DNA from 2 places in the Achromobacter sp. D7-1 genome. Region 2 is predicted to be linked to the other one. Evidence: predicted binding sites of a transcription regulator. Region 2 holds the regulator's gene; the other holds the start of a gene.
What was found. The regulator LexA, encoded in region 2, represses DNA repair genes until DNA is damaged. The targets are predictions, from matches to a motif close to ACTGTATNNNNATACAGT.

Region 1 (11,988 bases), on a different contig from region 2:
GCAGCGCATGCTGATGACCATGAAGGCGTTGACGGAGGCGGCGCGCGCCGTGTCCTATGTGACGGCGGCAGCGCACGACAAGGGCACGCATCATCCCGACCCGGAGCAGCGCTCGCGCAACCGGGCCTTCTACGAGTACATGGTGCCCATCGTCAAGGGTTTCTCGACCGAAACGGCGGTCGAGGTCGCGTCCCTGGGCCTGCAAGTGCATGGCGGCATGGGCTACATCGAGGAAACCGGGGCGGCGCAGTACTACCGCGACGCACGCATCCTGCCCATCTACGAGGGCACGACCGCGATCCAGGCCAACGACCTGGTCAGCCGCAAGACGCAGCGCGACGGCGGCGCCACTGCCCATGCCGCGATCGCGGCGATGCGGGAGACGCTGCGCGCCGTGGAGACCGAGGCGAAGCGCGCGTCCGCGGGCGAGCAGGAGGGGCTGCGCCTGCTGCGCGACAACCTGGACAGCGCCATCCAGGCCTACGAGGCCGGCGTGGCCTTCATCCTGGAACAATCGCCGACCAATATCAGGGCGGTCTATTCCAGCAGCGTGCCTTATCTGATGCTGGCCGGGGTGGTGCACGGCGGCTGGCAGATGGCGCGGGCCGTGCTGGCCTGCCGGCGCCACCTGGCGGCCGGGTCCACCGATCCGTTCCACACAGCCAAGCTGGCGACTGGATTGTTCTACGGCGCCCACATCCTGCCGCGGGCGCTGGCCCTGTCGGCCGCGGTGCGCGCGGGAGTGGTGGCGGACGCCTGCGGCGCCAGCTTGAATATTGCATAAGGTTATATGACTTGCGTATTTCCCCAGCTGCAGGTTTGATGGAAGAATCGTTTCACAGGCGCTACCTTGCGCCAAGAAACGCTGTTCTGCGCCGCCTGCCGCGACGGGCGGCCAGCCCCTCACCTGCATCCGCACACAGGAGACACCATGAGTCATCTACGCCTGGGCGACACCGCCCCTGATTTCGAACAGGAATCCTCGGCTGGACCGATCCGCTTCCATGAGTATCTGGGTAACAGCTGGGGTGTGCTTTTCTCGCACCCGGCCGATTTCACGCCCGTCTGCACCACCGAACTGGGCTACACCGCCAAGCTGGCCGACGAGTTCGCCAAGCGCAACGTGAAGGTGCTGGCGCTGTCGGTGGACGGCACCGATTCGCATACCAAATGGATCGAGGACATCAACGACACGCAGTCCACCAAGGTCAACTTTCCGATCCTGGCCGACAAGGACCGCAAGGTGTCCGAGCTCTACGACATGATCCACCCGAACGCCAACGCCACGCTGACCGTGCGTTCGGTGTTCATCATCGACCCCAACAAGAAGGTGCGCCTGACCATCACGTATCCGGCCAGCACCGGTCGCAACTTCAATGAAATCCTGCGGGTCATCGATTCCCTGCAACTGACCGACAGCCACAGCGTGGCCACGCCGGTGAACTGGGAAGATGGCGACGACGTGATCATCGTTCCGTCGCTGCAGGACGAGGCCGTGATCAAGCAGAAGTTTCCCAAGGGCTACAAGGCCGTGCGCCCCTATCTGCGCATTACGCCGCAGCCTAATAAGTAAATTCGGAAACCGCAGGGGCTGGTCCCTGTTCGAAACCGCCGCCTGCCCTTTGGGGAGGCGGCGGTTTTTCATTGGGGCGCGCGTGGGGGGCAGGGCAGATTCCCATTGCTGGGACGGCGGTCCTATATGCCTGCGAGCGATGAGCAACCAAATAATGATTCGTTCCGTTCAGAACGCCCAGCCAGCACACTTGCTCCCACATTGCCGAACACAGGGAGCATGGGATGTCTTTCAGGAAAGCCGGTTGGTTGGCCGCCTTGGCCGCAGTGACGATGTCGTTTGCCGCGATCGCGCCGGCGCAGGCGCAGCAGAAGCAGACGCTCCTGAACGTCTCGTATGACCCGACCCGCGAGCTGTATCGCGCGATCGACGACGCGTTCATCAAGCAATACAAGGAAAAGGCCAACGTCGATCTGACCATCCGCCAATCGCACGGCGGTTCCGGCCGCCAGGCGCGCTCCGTCATCGACGGCCTGGAAGCCGACGTGGTGACCCTGGCGCTGGCCTACGACATCGACGCCGTCGCCGACCGCGGGTTGCTGCCTGCCGACTGGCAGGCCCGCCTGCCGCAGAACAGTTCGCCCTATACCTCCACCATCGTGTTCCTGGTGCGCAAGGGCAACCCCAAGCAGATCAAGGACTGGGACGACCTGGTCAAGGACGGCGTACAGGTCATCACGCCCAATCCCAAGACCTCGGGCGGGGCGCGCTGGAACTACCTGGCGGCCTGGGCCTACGCGCTGGAGAAGAACGGCGGCAGCGAGGATAAGGCCCGCGCCTTCGTGGGCGACCTGCTCAAGCACGTGCCGGTGCTGGATACCGGCGCGCGCGGCGCGACCACCACCTTCGTGGAGCGCGGCGTGGGCGATGTGCTGCTGGCCTGGGAAAACGAAGCCTTCCTGGCGCTGGAAGAGCTGGGTCCGGACAAGTTCGACATCGTGGTGCCGTCGCTGTCCATCCTGGCCGAACCGCCGGTGGCCGTAGTCGACAAGGTCGTGGACAAGAAGGGCACCCGCGCTGCGGCGCAGGCCTACCTGGAATTCCTCTACACGCCCGCCGCGCAGGAAATCATTGCCAGGAACTACTACCGGCCCATCGACAAGACCGTGGCCGCCAAGTACGAAAGCAAGTTCCCCAAGGTCAAGCTCGTGACCATCAACGACCAGATCTTCGGCGGCTGGCGCAAGGCGCAGAAGGATCACTTCAGCGACGGCGGCACCTTCGACCAGATCTATCTGCCGCAAAAGAAATAAGCACATCACGATCGGACGATGGCCATGACTACAGCCTCGAACCCGGCGGCAAGCGGCGCGCAAGCGCCTTTTGCCTTTCGGCGCAACAGCCCGGGCGTGCTGCCCGGATTCGGCATCTCGATGGGTTACGCGGTGCTGTACCTCAGCATTCTCGTGCTCATCCCGCTGGCGGCCTTGCCGATCAAGAGCGCGGGACTGGGCTGGCAGGGCTTCTGGGACACCGTGACCGCGCCGCGCGTCGTGGCTTCGTACCAGCTGACCTTCGGCGCATCGCTGATCGCGGCGCTGGTGAATCTGGTGTTCGGCACGGTGGTGGCCTGGGTGCTGGTGCGCTACCGTTTCCCGGGCAAAAAAATCCTGGACGCGCTGGTGGACCTGCCGTTCGCGCTGCCGACGGCGGTGGCCGGCATTGCGCTGACCTCGCTGTATTCGCAGAAGGGCTGGCTGGGCGGGCCGCTGGCCGACTGGTTCGGCTGGAAGGTGGCGTTCACGCCGCTGGGCATCGTCATTGCGCTGATCTTCATCGGCGTGCCGTTCGTGGTGCGCACGGTGCAGCCCGTGCTGGAAGACGTGGAGCGCGAGATCGAGGAGGCCGCGGCCAGCCTGGGCGCCAACCGCTGGCAGACCATACGCCGGGTATTGCTGCCCATCATCATGCCGGCCCTGATGACTGGCTTCGCGCTGGCCTTTGCGCGCGCGGTGGGCGAGTACGGCTCGGTGGTGTTCATCGCGGGCAACATGCCCATGGTGTCCGAGATCACGCCGCTCTTGATCATCGCCAAGCTCGAGGAATTCGACTACGCCGGCGCCGCCGCCATCGCCACGGTGATGCTGGCGCTTTCCTTCGCGTTGCTGCTCGTCATCAATCTGCTGCAGGGCTGGCAGGCCCGCCGTAACCTCGGGAGGCTCGCATGAGCGCCGCGGACCGTCCCGCCCATCTGACCGAGCCGCGCTGGGTGCGCGGCGTGCTGCTCTTCGTCGCGCTGGGATTCCTGGCGCTGTTCCTGCTGGTGCCGCTGGCGGCGGTATTCGTCGAGGCCTTCAAGAAGGGCTGGCAGCTGTACCTGGACGCCATTGTCGAACCGGACGCGCTCGCGGCCATCCGCCTGACGCTGCTGGTCGCGGCTATCGCGCTGCCGGTGAATCTGGTGTTCGGCGTGGCAGCGGCCTGGGCAATCACCAAGTTCCAGTTTCGCGGCAAGCAGTTCCTGATCACCTTGATCGACTTGCCGTTCTCGGTGTCGCCGGTGGTGGCCGGCCTGGTGTTCGTGCTGCTGTTCGGCACCCAGGGCTGGTTTGGCGGCTGGCTGCAGGAGCACGACATCAAGATCGTCTACGCGGTGCCGGGCATCGTGCTGGCCTCGCTCTTCGTGACCTTTCCTTTCGTGGCGCGCGAACTGATCCCGCTGATGCAGGCGCAAGGCAGCGAAGAAGAGCAGGCCGCGCTGACCCTGGGCGCGAGCGGCTGGCAGATCTTCTGGCGCGTGACGCTGCCCAACATCAAGTGGGGCCTCTTGTACGGCGCCATCCTGTGCAACGCGCGTGCCATGGGCGAATTCGGCGCGGTGTCGGTGGTGTCCGGGCAGATTCGCGGCCTGACCAACACCATGACTTTGCACGTCGAGATTCTCTACAACGAATACCAGTATTCCGCGGCGTTCGCCGTGGCGTCGTTGCTGGCCCTGCTGGCGTTGGTGACGCTGGTGGCCAAGAACGTCGTCGAGTGGCGCAACGCGCGCTTACAGCAAGCCGCCGACCTGCCGGTCGAGTATCCCGGCCAGCCGGCCGCCATCAAGCCGGCCCTGGCCTGACGCGGCGGCTTGCAAGGAGACCAAGCATGAGTATCGAAGTCCGCAATCTATCCAAGCGCTTCGGCCAGTTCCGCGCGCTGAACGACGTTTCGCTGCATATTGAAACGGGTGAGCTGGTCGCGTTGCTGGGCCCATCGGGCTGCGGCAAGACGACGCTGCTGCGCATCATCGCGGGGCTGGAATCGGCCGATTCCGGCAGCGTGCTGTTTGCCGGCGAAGACGCCACCGCGGTGGACGTGCGCCAGCGCCAGGTTGGTTTCGTGTTCCAGCACTATGCGTTGTTCAAGCACATGACGGTGTTCGAGAACGTGGCCTTCGGCCTGCGCGTCAAGCACCGTTCACAGCGCCCCTCGGAAGACGTGATCCAGCGCAAGGTGCATGACCTGTTGGGGCTGGTGCAGCTGGACTGGCTGGCGGACCGCTATCCGGCGCAGCTGTCCGGTGGTCAGCGCCAGCGCATCGCCTTGGCGCGCGCGCTGGCCGTGGAGCCGCGGGTGCTGCTGCTGGACGAGCCCTTCGGCGCGCTGGACGCCAAGGTGCGCAAGGAATTGCGGCGCTGGCTGCGCCGTCTGCACGACGAGCTGCACGTGGCCAGCGTGTTCGTCACCCATGACCAGGAAGAAGCGCTGGAAGTGTCGGACCGCGTGGTGCTGATGAATTCGGGCCGCGTCGAGCAGGTCGGCACGCCGCGCGAGGTCTGGGAAGAACCCGCCACGCCGTTCGTGTACGGCTTTCTGGGCGACGTGAACCAGCTGCAGGGCTTTGCCACGCGCGGCGTCTGGAACGGCGCCGGCCTGTCCTTGCCCGCGCCGGAGCTGGCCCAGGCCGAAGCCCAGCGCGCCACCGCCTACGTGCGGCCGCACGAGTTCGATGTCGAGCGCTATCGCGCCGGCGCGGACGGCATTCCGGTGCGCCTGGCGCACGCCTTCCTCGCCGGTCCCAGCGCCTACCTGGAGCTGGCCAGCGAGGATTCCGACGCCATCATCGAAGCCGAGGTGCCCGAGTCCCTGTACCGGGAACTGGGCCTGCGCGATGGCGAAATCCTGTTGGCGCGTCCGCGGCGGGCGCGCATTTTCGCGACGCAATCATGAGCGCTACTGATCTCTCTCTTGAACTCGAGGCGGGCCTCGCGGCGCGCTGGCGCGACCTGGGCTTGCGGCTGGCCGACGTGCAGCGGCGCTACCCGGACGCCGCGCTGGCGTCCTCGCTGGCGGCCGAGGACATGCTGCTGACGCACGCCATCTACAGCGCCGGCCTGGACCTGGAAGTCTTCACGCTGGACACGGGCCGGCTGCATGCCGAAACGCTGGGCGTGCTGGACGCCGTGCGCGAACGCTATGGCCGCGAGGTCACCGTGTATCGGCCGGTGGCGGCCGCCGTCGAGCAGCACGTCGCCGAGCACGGCGCCTACGCCTTCTACGAAAGCGTGGAACTGCGCAAGGCCTGTTGCCAGATCCGCAAGGTCGAGCCGCTCAAGCGCGCGCTCGCGGGGCGCGGCGCCTGGATCACCGGACAGCGGCGGGCGCAATCCACCACCCGTGGCGAATTGCCGCTGGAAGAGGACGACAGCACCTTCGGCCTCTACAAGTTCAACCCGCTGGCGGAATGGAGCGAGGACGAGGTCTGGTCCGCCATCCGCGCCTTGGGCATTCCCTACAACCCGCTGCATGATCAGGGCTACCCGTCCATAGGCTGCGAACCCTGTACGCGTGCCATCCGGCCTGGCGAGGACCTCAGGGCGGGGCGTTGGTGGTGGGAGTCGTCGGACTCCAAGGAATGCGGCCTGCATGCGGGCAACCGGGTCATCAGCATCGCGGCGCGCGCCGATTGATGCGGCCCACGAATTCGAAATCTGTTTTAGGGGAAGTGCATATGTCTGCTGTGATCCAACGCAGCCACCTGGATTGGCTGGAATCGGAAGCCATCTTCATCCTGCGCGAGGTGGCCGCCGAAAGCGAAAAACCCGTGCTGCTGTTCTCGGGCGGCAAGGATTCCGTGGTGCTGCTGCGCCTGGCCGAGAAGGCCTTCCGGCCGGGACGGTTTCCGTTCCCGCTGATGCATATCGATACCGGCCACAACTTCGACGAAGTGATCGCCTTCCGCGACGCGCGCGCGGCCGAGCTGGGCGAGACCCTGATCGTGCGCAGCGTCGAGGATTCGATCGCGCGCGGCAGCGTGGTGCTGCGCCGCGAAACCGATTCGCGCAATGCCGCCCAGGCGGTCACGCTGCTGGAGGCGATCGAGGAATTCGGCTTTGACGCCTGCATCGGCGGCGCTCGCCGCGACGAGGAAAAGGCCCGCGCCAAGGAACGCATCTTTTCGTTCCGGGACGAATTCGGAAAATGGGATCCGAAGGCTCAGCGCCCGGAACTCTGGAACCTGTTCAACACCCGCGTGCATCGCGGCGAGAACATGCGCGTCTTCCCGATCTCGAACTGGACCGAGCTGGACGTCTGGCAATACATCCAGCGCGAGCAGCTGGCGCTGCCATCCATCTACTACAGCCATGAGCGCGAGGTCGTGCGCCGTAAGGGCCTGCTGGTGCCAGTCACGCGGCTGACGCCGCCGCTGGAAAGCGAACAGGTCGAACGCCTGCAGGTGCGCTTTCGCACGGTGGGCGACATCTCCTGCACCTGCCCGGTGGCGTCCGACGCCGCCGACACCATGGCCATCATCGCCGAGACCGCGGTGACCGACATTACCGAGCGCGGCGCCACGCGCATGGACGACCAGACTTCCGAGGCCTCGATGGAGCGCCGCAAGAAGGAAGGCTATTTCTGATCGCATGACACGCCGGCATGCGCCGGCGACCAGGGACGCACATGAACGCACTAAACGATTCTTTTCTTTCCGGCGCCGACACGGGCGTGTTGCGCCTGATCACCGCGGGCTCGGTGGACGACGGCAAGTCCACGCTGATAGGCCGCCTGCTGTATGACAGCAAGGGCGTGTTCGCCGACCAGCTGGATGCGATCTCGCGCGCCAAGCACAAGCGGGTGGCGGGCGACGGCATCGACTTCTCGCTGCTGACCGATGGCCTGGAGGCCGAGCGCGAGCAGGGCATCACCATCGACGTGGCCTACCGCTATTTTTCGACGCCGGCGCGCAAGTTCATCATCGCCGATGCACCGGGGCACGAGCAGTACACGCGCAACATGGTCACGGGCGCGTCGACCGCGGACGTGGCCGTCATCCTGATCGATGCCACCCGCGCGGCCGACGGCGTGCTGCTGCCGCAGACCAAGCGCCACAGCACTATCGCGCGCCTGCTGGGCATCCGCCACATCGTGGTGGCGGTCAATAAGATGGACCTGGTGGAGTGGGACCGCGCCGTGTTCGAGCGGATCCGCGACGCCTATGCCGACCTGGCGCGCAAGCTGGGCATTGAGCATTTCGACGCGCTGCCGCTGTCGGCGCTCAACGGCGACAACGTCGTCACCTTGTCACCGCAGACGCCGTGGTACCAAGGGCTGCCCTTGCTGGCCTTGCTGGAATCGCTGGACCTGGCGAGCGACGGCCGCGTCTTGCCGCTGCGCTTTCCGGTGCAGTGGGTGGCGCGCCATGACGGCAACCGCAAGGACGATTTCCGCGGCTATGCCGGCCGCGTCGCCAGCGGCGTGCTGCGTCCTGGCGATGAGATCGCGGTGCAGCCTTCGGGCGTGACCGCGGTCGTGCGCGAGGTGCGCGCCTTCGACCGCGCGCTGGATGAAGCAGTCGCGGGCGACTCGATCACGCTGGTGCTGGACCGCGACGTGGACGTGTCGCGCGGCGACGTGATCGTGCATGCGTCGGCGCCGGCGCAGGTCACGCGCGAGTTCGAAGCGGAGTTGTGCTGGCTCGATGCGCAAGCTTTGAATCCGGCGCGCAAGTATCTGCTGAAGTCGGGCACGCGCCTGACCTCGGCGAAGATACGCGCGGTGCTGTCGCATCGAGACATCCACGAATTGCAGGAAGTGGAGAACACCGAAGGCACGCTGCGCATGAACGACATCGGACGCGTGACGCTCACCACGCGCGAGTCGCTGGCGGTCGATCGGTATGCCGATGTGCCCGCGACGGGCGCCTTCATCCTGATCGACGAGGCCACGCATCAGACCGCGGCGGCGGGTATGTTGCGGTAACCCGTAAGAGGCCGGAAAACAACGGATTTTCGGCCTTCCAGATCTTGTTGTTTTTTCGCTAAACCTAGTATTGGCGCGGGTTTTGGCGCGATCTCGCCTGGTGAAATCGATTTGTCCGGACGGCGTCGGCGTCTTGCGGTAAAGTGGGGCTGTCTTACGAAAAGGCTTTTGGTGCTTGTCAAAACCACTGTGTTTTTGTACAGTAGTTTTCATGGCACGCACCGATCATTCTTTTCCCGCCGGTTCTGGGTCCCCGGCTGCCGCCCCCGCCGCCTTGCGCGGTCGGGGTGCGGTTACTAATGTTCGGCATCGCTTTCAGCGCGATGACCGTGTGCAGGTCGACGACGGCTGGTCCTCCTCCGGTCTACCCGCCGACTTCGTTGAATCCGTCCCTGATAATTTTTCCGAAGCCGCCGCTGACAAGCCAGCCGAGCGCGTCATTCCCATCCTGCCGGACGCGCGCATCGCGCCCGCCGCTCCCAAGACCACGGTCACCGCCGAAGAGGCGCGCAAGATGCTGTCGCGCAACGATTCGCCCGACATTCCCTTCGACGTGGCGGTCAATCCCTACCGGGGCTGCGAACATGGCTGCGTCTATTGCTATGCCCGGCCCACCCATTCCTATCTGGGCCTGTCGCCCGGGCTGGATTTTGAAACCCGGCTGGTGGCCAAGGCCAACGCGGTCCAGGCCCTGCGCGCCGAACTGGCCCGGCCCGGCTACAAGCCGTCTCCCATCAACATCGGCTCCGCCACGGACGCTTATCAGCCCATCGAACGCGAATGGCGTCTGACCCGCGGCCTGCTGGAACTGATGCTGGAAACCCGCCATCCGCTGACCATCGTCACCAAGAACGCGCTGGTCGCCCGCGACCTGGACCTGTTGGCCGCGCTGGCCGAGCAAAAGCTGGTGGTGGTGTACATGAGCATCACCACGCTGGATGCCGGCATGGCCCGCACGCTGGAGCCGCGCGCCGCCGCGCCGTGGCGCCGCCTGGAAGCCGTGCGCAGCCTGACCGATGCCGGCGTGCCGGTGGGCGTGCTGGTGGCTCCCATCATTCCGTTCATCAACGACGAGTCCATGGAACACATCCTCCAGGAGTCCAAGGCGGCCGGGGCGCATTACGCCAGCTACACCGTGCTGCGCCTGCCCTGGGAGGTCAAGACCCTGTTCGAGGACTGGCTCAACGCCCATTTCCCCGACCGCGCCCAGCGCGTGCTGCATCGCATCGAAGACCTGCGCAATGGCCGCCGCAACGACCCCAATTTCGGGTCGCGCATGCGCGGAACCGGCGTCTGGGCTGATCTGCTGCGCCAGCGCTTCAGCCTGGCCACGCGCAAGCTGGGCTTGAACCGCCACCGCCTGGCGCTGGATTGCGACCGTTTCCTGCCTCCCGCCGCGCCTGCGGCGAAGGTTGCCGATTTCCTATCCCCGGTTGGCGCGCAAGCGTCTTCAGGGGTCCCTTTTCCCGCCGTATCGCCCGCAGCCGGCGGCGCGCACGGGCGCGTAGCGCGCCAGTTGCAAGCCATGGCCGCAGGCCAGTTGTCATTGTTCGATTGACCGCCGGCTGCCGCCGCGCATGCCTGCCGGGGGGCTATGCCCTGGCGCTGGACCGTCTTTGCTAGGAGTTCCCATGAACACCGCTGATATTTCCGTCTTGTCGGACGACCTCGTCGTCACGCTGAACCCGCTGCGCCGCAGCTCGCACCGCGCCCGCGCCTGGTGCGCCAAGGTGGCAGGCATGGCGATGCCCTGGAATTCGCCTGCGGCCGACGTCGAGCCGCGCCGTCGCGCGCGGCCCGGTTCGGGGCCTGCGCGTTGGCCGTTCCCCCCGGCGCCCGCCGAAGCCGGCGCACTGACCGGCCAAGCCGTTGCCGCTCCGCTGCCGATGCCTGCGCCTGCCGCGCCTGCGGCCGCTGTCGGGGTTTCAGCGGCTGCGGCGCCAGCCACCCGGGAACGCAGTCTGGGCAACGCCACGGTGGAACCCGTGACGGCTCAGGTGACGATGAAGGCCATGGTGATCGACGTGGTGATGGTATTGGCTTGGGGCGCGATCATCCCCGGCCTGATGTGGCTGGGCGCCGCCGCCGGGTTTTGAACGGCGGCAGGCTCCGCCGGAACTGGCCAGGCGAAACCTGCCGGCGCAGGACGCCGACGGAAAGTTAGACAAGGACAGCCCGTGAACCGGCACTGCCCGACCGAGTACCCGTCAGCTCGATCCCAGCAGGATGACGCCGGCCAGGATGGACAGGCAGCCTAGCAGGCGGCCGATTCCGACCTTTTCCCGCAGCAGGAACATGCCAGCCAGGGTGCCCAGCATCATGGACATTTCCCGCGCAGGGGCCACTAGGCTTAGCGGCGCGCCGTTGCGCAAGGCATACAGCACCAGGATGTAGCCCAGCGGCGATAGCAGACCTACCGCCAGCGCCAGATGCCAGTGTCCGCGCATGGCCTCCCAGGCCTGGGGGCGGCGGCGCAGCATGTGAGGGGTCATCATGGTTGTGCGGGTCACACAGGTAAACCAGTCGAACAGCACCGGGCTGATCAGCAGCACCTTCACGCCGTAGGCGTCGACGACGGTATAAGCGGCGATGAACAGGCCGATCACCACGCCCCAGCGCACGCCTATCCACGCCTGCGCCTGCTTGAAGATGGCCAGCCGGCCCTGCGTCGCGATCAGCAGCACGCCGGCCACCACGCAGAGCATGCCGATGATGCCGGTGCTGGTGGCGGGTTCGCCCAGCAGCAGAAAGGCGCCGGTGGTGGACAACAGCGGTCCGGTGCCGCGCGCAATGGGGTAGACCACAGACAGGTCGGCCACCTGATAGCCCCGTTGCAGGCACAGGCTGTAGCCCAGATGCAACAGGCTGGAGGTCAGGATGGCGGCGACCACGGGCCAGGTCCAGGTCATGCCGTCGTGCATCAGCACCCAGATGACCCACGGCGCATACAGGACCGACGCGCACAATCCATAGGCGAAGACGAACGGCGCGCCCACCATGGCCGCGCGCTTGGCGAGCAGATTCCACGTGGCGTGGGCCATTGCCGCCAGGACGACCAAGATCAGGGACGAGTACGACATGTAGGAACAGCGTCAAATGACGTGTTTGTTACAGAAGACGGAAGGGTACTCCAAACCGCGAGAACCGGGGCCATGTTACCTGATGCTCTGAGCGATTTTTGGTGTAGAATCATTGGTTTGCCAAATCTCATCCTCTGCTTGCGGCACATG
Region 2 (11,988 bases):
GCCGAGAACTACGAACAACCCGCCCAGGTTGTCAGCTATTACCTGGCTGACCGCCAGCGTCGTGCTGAAATCGAGGCTATCGTGCTGGAAGACAATGTCGTCGCGCACGTGCTGGAAAAGGCCAAGGTCACCGAAGAGAAGGTGCCTTTCGATCAGTTGATGGGGATGGCGTAACACTATGCAGAGATTCACCGATTTCTATGCGGCAATGAATGGCGGGTCTTCGGTGACCCCCACCGGCCTGGGCTACATTCCCATGGTGATCGAGCAGTCGGGGCGCGGCGAGCGCGCCTACGACATCTATTCGCGTCTGCTCCGCGAGCGGCTCATTTTCCTGGTGGGTCCGGTCAATGACGCAACGGCCAACCTGGTCGTGGCGCAGTTGCTGTTCCTGGAATCGGAGAATCCTGACAAGGACATTTCCCTATACATCAACTCGCCCGGCGGGTCGGTGTACGCGGGAATGGCCATTTTTGACACCATGCAGTTCGTCAAGCCGGACGTGTCCACCCTGTGCACCGGCCTGGCGGCCAGCATGGGCGCGTTCCTGCTGGCCGCAGGCAAGAAGGGCAAGCGCTTCACCCTGCCCAACTCGCGCATCATGATCCACCAGCCCTCGGGCGGCGCCCAAGGGCAGGCATCGGACATCCAGATCCAGGCTCGCGAGATCCTGGACCTGCGCGAACGCCTGAACCGCATCCTGGCTGAAAACACCGGCCAGACCATGGAACGCATCGGCATAGACACGGAGCGTGACAACTTCATGTCGGCCGAAGATGCGGTATCGTATGGACTGGTGGACAAGGTGATGACCTCCCGCTCGGAAGGCTGACTTCCAGGTTGATCTGACCCGCTGCCATCATGTTTGAGTAAGCGCATGCGCTAGGCTAAGTTCCAGCCTGGCGCATCTTTACCTGAGATACGAAAGAAATATGCCTGAAAAAAAGGGATCGGCAGACGCAAAAGTGCTGCATTGCTCGTTTTGCAATAAAAGCCAGCATGAAGTCCGCAAGCTGATCGCGGGTCCGTCGGTATTCATCTGCGATGAATGCATAGACTTGTGCAACGACATCATCCGCGAGGAGGCGCAAGCCACCGCGCGCGCGGCGATTCGTTCCGAACTGCCCACTCCGGCTGAAATCAAGACCTTCCTCGACCAGTACGTCATCGGGCAGAACTCGCCCAAGCGCATGCTGGCCGTGGCCGTCTACAACCATTACAAGCGCATCCGCCACGGCGAGATCAAGGGCGACGAAGTCGAGCTCTCCAAGAGCAACATCATGCTGATCGGCCCCACCGGGTCGGGCAAGACGCTCCTGGCCCAGACGCTGGCGCGCATGCTGAACGTGCCCTTCGTCATGGCCGACGCCACCACGCTGACCGAAGCCGGTTACGTGGGCGAAGACGTCGAGAACATCATTCAGAAGTTGCTGCAGAACTGCAACTACGAAGTGGAAAAGGCGCAGCGCGCCATCATCTACATCGATGAAATTGACAAGATTTCCCGCAAGTCCGACAACCCGTCCATCACCCGCGACGTGTCGGGCGAGGGCGTGCAGCAGGCCTTGCTGAAGCTGATCGAAGGCACGGTCGCTTCGGTGCCCCCGCAGGGCGGCCGCAAGCACCCCAACCAGGACTTCGTCCAGGTCGACACGACCAACATCCTGTTCATCGTGGGCGGCGCCTTCGACGGACTGGAAAAGGTCATCCGCGACCGTACCGAAAAATCGGGCATCGGCTTTTCGGCCTCGGTGCGCGCCAAGTCGGAACGCGGCGTGGGCGAGCTGTTCTCCGAAGTCGAACCGGAAGACCTGATCAAGTTCGGCTTGATTCCCGAACTGGTCGGCCGTCTGCCGGTGGTCGCCACCCTGGACGAACTGGACGAAGCGGCCCTGGTGCAGATCCTGACCGAGCCCAAGAACGCCTTGCTCAAGCAATTCCAGAAGCTGTTCGCCATGGAAGGCGCTGAGCTCGACGTGCGGCCCGCGGCCCTGAAGGCGATCGCCCGCAAGGCGCTGCGCCGCAAGACAGGCGCGCGCGGCCTGCGTTCCATCATCGAGCAGGCCCTGCTCGACACCATGTATGACCTGCCTTCTCAAGGCAACGTCAAGCGCGTGGTGCTGGACGAGGGCGCCATCGAAGGCGAGGGCAAGCCATTGCTCATCTACGCCGACGAGGACGCGGCTGCCGACAAGCCAGAGCGCGGAGAAGTCCGCGATGCCGCAGCCTGATATTTCAAAAAAGCCCGTTCCTGTAACGGGTTTTTTTGCCTAAGGCGCATTCCCGGGTGCAAACACGCTTTTCCCGCAGGCGCGACGCTTGCATACTGGGAGTGCCGCCCCGGGGTTTTTTCCAGCCTTTGGGTTATCCGGGCGCCGAGATCTTGAATTTTCGGCTATTGTTCCCATAACAGACGTAACCGACGTGGATTGCCCGGGTATACCCGGATCTCCCGTCCCCGATACGCCGAGTCATACCGAGGAACCTCCTATGTCTGCCAGCCAGACCCTGCCTTCCGACCCGATCGACCTGCCCCTGCTCCCACTGCGCGACGTCGTAGTGTTTCCGCACATGGTCATCCCGCTGTTCGTCGGCCGTCCGCGCTCTATCCGCGCGCTCGAGGTTGCGATGGAAGCGGGCAAGAGCATCATGCTCGTGGCCCAGAAATCCGCCGGCAAGGATGATCCCACCCCCGAAGACGTCTACGAGATCGGCTGCGTAGCCGGCATCCTGCAGATGCTCAAATTGCCCGACGGCACCGTCAAGGTGCTGGTCGAAGGCACCCAGCGCGCCCGTATCAACAGCATCGAAGACGCCGATTCGCACTTCACCTGCCAGGTGAGCCCGATCGAACCGGACGCCATGCAAGGCTCCGAGACCGAGGCCCTGCGCCGCGCCATCGTGGCTCAGTTCGAGCAGTACGTAAAACTGAACAAGAAGATCCCCCCGGAGATCCTGACCTCGCTGGCTGGCATCGATGATGCCGGGCGCCTGGCCGACACGATCGCCGCACATCTTCCCCTGAAGCTCGAGCAGAAGCAGAAGATGCTCGAGATCGTCGGCACCTCCGAGCGCCTCGAAGGCCTGCTCACGCAACTCGAAACCGAAATCGACATCCTCCAGGTCGAAAAGCGGATTCGCGGCCGCGTGAAGAAGCAGATGGAGAAGAGCCAGCGCGACTACTACCTGAATGAGCAGGTCAAGGCCATTCAGAAGGAGTTGGGCGAAGGCGAAGAGGGCGCGGACATCGAAGAGCTTGAAAAGAAGATCATCGCTGCCCACATGCCCAAAGAGGCGCGCAAGAAGGCCGATGCCGAGCTCAAGAAGCTCAAGCTCATGTCGCCCATGTCGGCCGAAGCCACCGTGGTGCGCAACTACATCGATACGCTCATCAACCTCCCCTGGAGGAAGAAGAGCAAGATCAACAATTCCATCAGCAACGCGGAAACGGTGCTGGACAACGACCATTACGGTCTGGAAAAGGTCAAGGAACGGATCCTCGAATATCTTGCCGTGCAACAGCGCGTGGACAAGGTGAAGGCGCCCATCCTGTGCCTGGTCGGCCCTCCTGGCGTGGGTAAGACCTCGCTCGGCCAATCCATCGCCAAGGCAACGAACCGCAAGTTCGTGCGCATGGCGCTGGGCGGCGTGCGCGACGAAGCCGAGATCCGCGGCCATCGTCGTACGTACATCGGCTCCATGCCTGGCAAGATCGTCCAGAACATGTCCAAGGTCGGCGTGCGCAATCCCTTGTTCCTGCTCGACGAAATCGACAAGCTGGGCATGGATTTCCGTGGCGATCCCTCCTCGGCGCTGCTCGAAGTGCTGGACCCGGAACAGAACCACACGTTCCAGGACCATTACATCGAAGTCGACTTCGACCTGTCCGACGTGATGTTCGTGGCTACCAGCAACACGCTGAACATTCCGCCGGCCCTGCTGGACCGCATGGAAGTGATCCGCCTGTCGGGTTATACCGAGGAAGAGAAGATCCACATCGCCCGCGACCATCTGCTGCCCAAGCTGATGAAGAACAACGGCGTGAAGGATAGCGAACTCACGGTCGACGACAGCGCGCTGCGCGACATCGTGCGTTACTACACCCGCGAAGCCGGCGTGCGTGCGCTCGAGCGCGAAGTGGGCAAGATCTGCCGCAAGGTCATCAAGCAGTTGCTGACCCAGAACGACCGCGCCAAGGCTGAAGGCAAGACCGTCGAGGTCAAGCCGGTCAACGTCACGGGCGACAACCTGAGCGATTTCCTGGGCGTGCGCCGTTACGCCTTCGGCATGGCCGAAAAGGAAAACCAGATCGGTCAGGTGACGGGTCTGGCCTGGACCGAAGTCGGCGGCGATCTGCTGACGATCGAAGTCGCGGACATGCCGGGCAAGGGCGTCATCCAACGCACCGGTTCGCTGGGCGACGTGATGAAGGAATCGGTCGAAGCGGCCCGCACGGTGGTGCGTTCGCGCGCCCGCCGCCTGGGCTTTGCCGACAGCGTCTTCGAGAAGCACGACATGCACGTGCACGTGCCGGAAGGCGCGACACCCAAGGACGGTCCGTCCGCGGGTATCGCGATCACCACGGCCATGGTGTCGGCCTTGTCGCGCATCCCGGTGCGCGCCGACGTCGCCATGACCGGCGAGATCACGCTGCGCGGCGAAGTCCTGCCCATCGGCGGCCTGAAGGAAAAGCTGCTTGCAGCTCACCGTGGCGGCATCAAGACGGTCTTGATCCCGGAAGAAAACGTCAAGGACTTGGCGGAAATCCCGGACAACGTCAAGAACCACCTTGAAATCGTGCCGGTGCGCTGGATCGACAAGGTGCTGGAAATGGCCTTGGAGCGTCTGCCGGAGCCCCTGGCCGAGGAAGAGGCCGTCAAGGAACCCCTGGTGGCCAAGCCTGCCGAACCCGGTTCGACCGATCCGGTGCTCAAGCACTGATGAACGCCTGGAGGACGCCGCCCTCGGGTGGCGTTTCTCCAAGACAGGGCCTTCAACAAAAAACCCCGCCAAGAAAATCGGCGGGGTTTTTTTACGTAGTGCGCGGACGCAGAACGCCGGGGTCTAGTGCAGTGCGTGTGTGCGGATCAGGCCTACTGCAATGCCCTCCAGCGCAAAATCCTGGCCGGCTTCGACCACAATGGGTTCGAAATCGGGGTTTTCGGGCAGGAGTTCGATGTGGCCGTTCTGGCGCTGCAGCCGCTTGACCGTGACGTCGTCGCCCAGGCGAGCCACCACGATCTGGCCGTTGCGGGCTTCCGAAGCCTTTTTTACGGCAAGCAGGTCGCCTTCCAGGATGCCGGCATCGCGCATGCTCATGCCGCGGACCTTGAGCAGGTAGTCGGGCGCCTGAGCGAACAGGTTGGGGTCTACGCCGACTTCGCGTTCGACGTGCTCGGCGGCCAGGATGGGGCTGCCCGCAGCCACGCGGCCGACCAGGGGCAGCAGTAACTGCGCCAGGCCCGGCATCGGCAGCGAGCTTTGCGTGGAAGTGGGGGAGGCGTCTTTCAGGCGGATGCCGCGGGAGGCGCCCGCCGTCAGTTCGATGGCGCCCTTGCGCGCCAGCGCCTTGAGGTGATCTTCCGCTGCATTGGGGGAACGGAAACCCAGGGCCAGGGCGATTTCGGCGCGCGTCGGCGGGAAGCCGGTGCGTGCGACGGTCTGCCGGATGAGGTCCAGGATTTGTTGTTGGCGATCAGTGAGTTTGCTGGCCATGGCGATGATCCGGTGCTAGCGGACTGTACATATATACAGCGCCATTCTGGGGGACGCAGCGCAAAAAAGCAAGCCAGCCCGCGCCAAAAGAAAAAGCCGGCCCGCGCCAAAAGAAAAACGGGACCCGAAGGTCCCGTTCCTGGCGGCAGGCCCGGATAGGCCTGTGCGCGGCAAGTGGTCTTAAAGCACTGCTGCGATGCCCTTGGCGACCTTGTCGATGTTGCCGCTGTTCAGCGCGGCGACGCAGATGCGGCCGCTGGACACGGCGTAGACACCATGCTCTTCGCGCAGGCGATCCACTTGCGCGGCGGTCAGGCCCGAGTACGAGAACATGCCGCGCTGCTGCAGCACGAAGCTGAAGTCCTGCTTGCCGCCGTGTTCCTTGATCTTGTCGACCAGTTGCTTGCGCATCTCGCGGATGCGGTCGCGCATGCCGGCCAGTTCCTCTTCCCACATGGCAAAGAGTTCAGGCGTGTTCAGGACCGTCGACACCACCGTGCCGCCGTGGGTGGGCGGGTTGGAGTAGTTGGTGCGGATCACGCGCTTGAGTTGGCTCAGCACGCGGGTGGCTTCGTCCTTGCTGCCGGCCACGACCGTCAGCGCGCCCACGCGTTCGCCGTACAGCGAGAACGACTTCGAGAACGACGAGCTGATGAACATGGTCAGGTCCAGATCGGCGAACATGCGCACGACCGAGGCGTCTTCGGTCAGGCCGTCGCCGAAACCCTGGTAGGCGATGTCCAGGAACGGGACCAGCTTGTTTTCCTTGACGACGGCGGCGATCTGCTTCCACTGGTCGGGGGTGGGGTCCACGCCGGTGGGGTTGTGGCAGCAGGCATGCAGCACGACGACGGTCTTGGCGGGGGCGGCCTTCAGGTCGGCCAGCATGGCGTCGAAGTTCAGGCCGCGGGTGGCGGCGTCGTAGTACGAATAGGTGCCGACCTCGAAGCCGGCGCGCTCGAACAGGGCGCGGTGGTTTTCCCAGCTGGGATCGCTGATCAGGACCTTGGAGGTCGGCAGCAGCTGGCGCAGGAAGTCGGCGCCGATCTTCAGCGCGCCGGTTCCGCCCAGGGCCTGGGTGGTCAGCACGCGGCCGGCGGCGGCCAGCGCCGAATCCTTGCCCAGCAACAGGGCTTGCGCGCCGGTGTTGTAGCCGGCGATGCCTTCGATCGGCAGGTAGCCGCGGGCGGCGGCGGCTTCGATGCGGGCGGCCTCGGCCTTGCGCACCGCGCCCAGCAGGGGAATGCGACCCTGATCGTCGTAGTACACGCCCACGCCCAGATTCACCTTACCGGGACGCGTATCAGCGTTGTATTGTTCGTTCAGGCCAAGAATGGGGTCGCGCGGCGCGAGTTCGACGGAATCGAAAAGGGTGCTCATGGGAGTCTGATGAGGTGGGTGGACGCAGTACAGGCTGCTGTGGATAATGAGGGGTTTACCCTGGAAGAGTCTAGCATGCCTAAGAGCGCAATAGACCCGATTACGGCGGGGGCTGCGGCGAACCCGGCGGCCGATCCCGTGGCGGCATCGGCCGTGGCGGACCCGTCCGCGCCAGGCCCTGGATTCATCGACTTCCCGGGCAGCCCGTTTCATCTGTACCAACCCTATCCGCCGGCTGGGGATCAGCCCACCGCCATCGAGGGGCTGACGCAGGGGGTAGAGGACGGCCTGATGTTCCAGACGCTTTTGGGCGTGACGGGCTCCGGCAAGACCTACACCATGGCCAACGTGATCGCCCGCATGGGACGGCCGGCGCTGGTGCTGGCCCCCAACAAGACGCTGGCCGCCCAGTTGTACGCCGAGATGCGGGAGTTCTTCCCGAAGAACGCGGTCGAGTACTTTGTTTCGTATTACGACTACTATCAGCCTGAGGCCTACGTCCCGACGCGCGACCTGTTCATCGAAAAGGATTCGTCCATCAATGAACACATCGAGCAGATGCGGCTGTCCGCGACCAAGAGCCTGCTGGAGCGCCGCGACACCATCATCGTGGGCACGGTGTCCTGCATCTACGGTATCGGCAACCCGGGCGACTACCATGCCATGGTGCTGATCCTGCGCGCTGGGGATCAGATCGCCCGCCGCGAGATCCTGGCGCGCCTCGTCGCCATGCAGTACACCCGCAACGACGCCGAGTTCACCCGTGGCGTATTCCGGGTGCGCGGCGAGACCATCGACATCTTCCCGGCGGAAAGTCCGGAGCTGGCGCTGCGCCTGACGCTATTCGACGACGAAATCGAAAGCCTGGAGCTGTTCGACCCGCTGACCGGCCGCATCCGCCAGAAGCTGCCGCGTTTCACCGTTTATCCCGGTTCGCACTACGTCACGCCGCGCGATACCGTGCTGCGCGCCATCGAAACCATCAAGGAAGAGCTGCGCGAACGCGTCAAGCGTTTTGTCGACGACGGTCATCTGGTCGAGGCCCAGCGGCTGGAGCAGCGCACCCGTTTCGACCTGGAAATGCTGCAGGAACTGGGGTTCTGTAAGGGCATCGAAAACTACTCCAGGCACCTGTCGGGCGCGGCGCCGGGCGAACCGCCACCTACCTTGATCGACTACCTGCCGTCCGATGCGCTCATGTTCATCGACGAAAGCCACGTCACCATCGGGCAGTTGGGCGGCATGTACCGCGGCGACCGTGCGCGCAAGGAAACGTTGGTGCAGTACGGCTTCCGGCTGCCTTCGGCGCTGGACAACCGGCCGTTGAAGCTTGAAGAATTCGAGGCCCGGATGCGCCAGTGCGTATTCGTATCGGCCACGCCGGCTGCGTACGAGAAAGAGCACACCGACAACGTCGTGGAGCAGGTCGTCCGACCCACCGGGCTGGTGGATCCGCTGGTCGAGGTCCTGCCTGCCCGCACGCAGGTCGACGATCTGCTCGGGCAGATCAAGGCGCGCGTCTCGCAAGCTGAGCGCGTGCTGGTCACCACCCTGACCAAACGCATGGCCGAGGACCTGACGGACTTCCTCAGCGAACACGGGGTGAGGGTGCGCTACCTGCACTCGGATATCGACACCGTAGAGCGCGTGGAGATCATCCGCGACCTGCGCTTGGGCACGTTCGACGTGCTGGTGGGGATCAACCTGCTGCGCGAAGGCCTGGATATCCCTGAAGTCTCGCTGGTCGCCATACTGGACGCGGACAAGGAAGGTTTCCTGCGGTCGGAGCGCAGCCTGATCCAGACCATAGGCCGCGCGGCGCGCAATCTGAATGGCCACGCCATCCTCTATGCGGACCGCATCACCGATTCGATGCAGCGCGCCATGGAAGAAACCGAGAGACGACGCGCCAAGCAGCAGAAATTCAACGCCGATCATGGCATCACTGCCAGGGGCGTGCAGAAGGCCGTGCGCGAGCTGATCGACGGCGTGGTCGCGCCCACGCAGCACGATGCGCTCGAGGCGGCGGTGCCGGCTGAGTTCCTGAAGGACGAAAAGGCCCTGGCCCGCGAGATCAAGCGCCTGGAGAAACTGATGATGGACCATGCCCGGAATCTGGAGTTCGAGCAGGCGGCGGCCGCCCGCGACGCCTTGACCGCGCTGAAGCAGCGGGTGCTTCTGGATGGGGCGGTATAGGCCAGGTTGGTGTACCTAAATGTTTCTATTGGCTGACGGTCTGCTGAATTTTTAGAAAATCTGTTGCGTTGCAATCAAGCTGTCGCAATCAGGCGAATTCTCCGGGTCCAGTGTTCAGGCGCAGGATCCGGATTCAATCGTAAGTGTATGATTTGTTTGGGTTAATGATGGCGATGTATTGGCTCGGCCCGAATCTCGCAAACGCAAAAAAAGCTTGCCTTATCTCGGGTTTTCCCGCACACTTACTTCCATGATGACCAAGGTACTTTTCGTTTGCATGGGCAATATCTGTCGCTCGCCGAGCGCAGAGGGCGTGTTTCGCCATTTGGTGAACGACGCGGGTTTGGGCGATGTGGTTCGCATCGACTCCGCGGGCACGCACGCGTTTCACATCGGCGAGGCGCCTGATGCCCGGGCGCAGGCCGCAGCGCGCAAGCGCGGCTACGAGATCACGCACTGCGAAGCGCGTCAGGTCACCGCGGAGGATTTCCGCGATTTCGACCTGATCCTCGCCATGGACTGGGACAACCTGTCTGCCATGCAGCAGCAGTGCCCCAAGGCCTACCAGCACAAGCTGATGCTGCTGATGCGCTTTGCCAACGAGTTCGAGGAGGCCACCGTGCCCGATCCGTACTATGGCGGCGCCGATGGTTTCGGCAAGGTATTGGACTACCTGGAAGACGCCTGTCAGGGTGTGCTCGAGCTGGTGCGCAAGCGCGCTACCCAGTATCAGGCGGCGTGATCCGTTTTTTCCGCAGGGCTGCCCGCCGGGCGGTTCTCGGAGAAACTGGGCAGAAAAAAACCGCGCGAATGCGCGGTTTTTTCTAGCCGGGAGCCATACCAAATTAGTCGGGAATAGGCTATACTTGAGCCAATTACTCGGGTATTGACCGCTGGATTCGCCTGCGGCCATTGCCGAATCACAGGGAACCTACCATGCGGCTAACTACCAAGGGGCGTTTCGCCGTGACTGCCATGATCGATCTGGCTATGCGGCAGCATAGCGGTCCGGTCACTCTAGCGGCCATCAGCCAGCGTCAGAATATTTCGCTGTCCTACCTGGAACAGCTGTTCGGGAAACTGCGTCGCCACGAACTCGTGGACAGCGTGCGCGGTCCCGGCGGCGGCTATTCGCTTGCACGCCTGGCCCGTAACGTTACCGTCGCCGACATCATCTTTGCCGTCGACGAACCCCTGGACGCCACCAGTTGCGGCGGCAAGCGGGACTGTACGAGCGGCAACGACGGCAAGCCGGGCAAGTGCATGACGCACGAACTCTGGGCTACGTTGAATCGCAAGATGGTGGATTACCTGGATTCGGTGTCCCTGCAAGATCTGGTCGATCAGCAGCGCGTGCGCCAATTGCAGGAAGCCAACAATCAAGCGCAGGCTTGCGCGGTACGCGTGAACCGGGTGGGGGGCGCCGCAAGCGCCGCCAATGCTCCGGCCGCGACCGTCGCCGCCAACGCCACCGTATAAGCAGTATCAGGAGTTGTAGAAATGACCACCCGCCCGATCTATCTGGACTATTCGGCCACGACGCCCGTCGACCCCCGCGTCGTGGACAAGATGGTGCCCTGGCTGTACGAGAACTTCGGCAACCCGGCCTCGCGCAGCCACGCGTTTGGCTGGGAATCCGAAGATGCCGTCGAACGCGCCCGCGAAGAAGTCGCCAAGCTGGTCAACGCCGACCCGCGCGAAATCGTCTGGACCTCCGGCGCGACCGAGTCCAACAACCTGGCGATCAAGGGCGCCGCGAACTTTTACTCCGAACGCGGCAAGCACATCGTCACCGTCAAGACCGAGCACAAGGCTGTGCTGGACACCTGTCGCGAACTCGAGCGCCAGGGCTTCGAGGTGACCTACCTGGACGTCAAGGACAACGGCCTGATCGACTTGGACACCTTCAAGGCCGCGCTGCGCCCTGATACCGTGCTGGTGTCGGTGATGATGGTGAACAACGAAATCGGCGTGATCCAGGACGTGGAAACCCTGGGTGAAATCTGCCGCGAGAAGGGCATCATCTTCCACGTGGACGCCGCCCAGGCGACCGGCAAGGTGGCCATCGACCTGCAAAAGCTCAAGGTCGACCTGATGTCCTTCTCCGCCCACAAGACCTACGGTCCCAAGGGCATCGGCGCGCTGTACGTGCGCCGCAAGCCGCGCATCCGCATCGAAGCGCAAATGCACGGTGGCGGCCATGAGCGCGGTTTCCGCTCGGGCACGCTGGCCACGCACCAGATCGTCGGCATGGGCGAGGCTTTCCGCCTGGCCCGCGAGGAAATGGGCACCGAAAATGAGCGCATTCGCATGCTGCGCGACCGCCTGTGGGCAGGCCTGTCGCAGATCGAAGAGGTCTACCTCAACGGCGACATGGATCAGCGCGTTCCGCACAATTTGAATGTCAGCTTCAACTATGTCGAAGGCGAATCCCTGATCATGGCGATCAAGGAATTGGCCGTCTCCAGCGGCTCGGCCTGCACCTCGGCCAGCCTGGAACCGTCCTACGTGTTGCGGGCCCTGGGCCGCAACGACGAGTTGGCGCACAGTTCGATCCGTTTCACCCTGGGCCGTTTCACGACCGAAAAGGAAGTGGACTACGCCATCGAACTGCTCAAGAGCCGCGTCGGCAAGCTGCGCGATATGTCGCCGCTGTGGGAAATGGCCAAGGAAGGCATCGACTTGAACACCGTTCAG

Region 1: AC6LKD_RS28335 (PA0069 family radical SAM protein) is a predicted target of LexA. The motif match lies at 8,945-8,962, and genes of this name have one in related genera.

The regions. Positions count from the first base shown of each region.
Region 1 is NZ_JCBAMT010000096.1:11,087-23,074, forward strand. Features, by position in the region: gene AC6LKD_RS28290 (acyl-CoA dehydrogenase) at 1-784, shown strand, start outside; gene AC6LKD_RS28295 (peroxiredoxin) at 932-1,573, shown strand; gene AC6LKD_RS28300 (sulfate ABC transporter substrate-binding protein) at 1,846-2,826, shown strand; gene cysT (sulfate ABC transporter permease subunit CysT) at 2,851-3,741, shown strand; gene cysW (sulfate ABC transporter permease subunit CysW) at 3,738-4,637, shown strand; gene AC6LKD_RS28315 (sulfate/molybdate ABC transporter ATP-binding protein) at 4,664-5,728, shown strand; gene AC6LKD_RS28320 (phosphoadenylyl-sulfate reductase) at 5,725-6,468, shown strand; gene cysD (sulfate adenylyltransferase subunit CysD) at 6,510-7,418, shown strand; gene AC6LKD_RS28330 (sulfate adenylyltransferase subunit 1) at 7,460-8,758, shown strand; gene AC6LKD_RS28335 (PA0069 family radical SAM protein) at 8,970-10,316, shown strand; gene AC6LKD_RS28340 (hypothetical protein) at 10,390-10,854, shown strand; gene AC6LKD_RS28345 (EamA family transporter) at 10,966-11,838, opposite strand.
Region 2 is NZ_JCBAMT010000007.1:2,959-14,946, forward strand. Features, by position in the region: gene tig (trigger factor) at 1-174, shown strand, start outside; gene clpP (ATP-dependent Clp endopeptidase proteolytic subunit ClpP) at 179-832, shown strand; gene clpX (ATP-dependent Clp protease ATP-binding subunit ClpX) at 933-2,231, shown strand; gene lon (endopeptidase La) at 2,491-4,941, shown strand; gene lexA (transcriptional repressor LexA) at 5,065-5,715, opposite strand; gene AC6LKD_RS04795 (amino acid aminotransferase) at 5,896-7,095, opposite strand; gene uvrB (excinuclease ABC subunit UvrB) at 7,171-9,291, shown strand; gene AC6LKD_RS04805 (low molecular weight protein-tyrosine-phosphatase) at 9,542-10,033, shown strand; gene iscR (Fe-S cluster assembly transcriptional regulator IscR) at 10,228-10,770, shown strand; gene AC6LKD_RS04815 (IscS subfamily cysteine desulfurase) at 10,792-11,988, shown strand, end outside.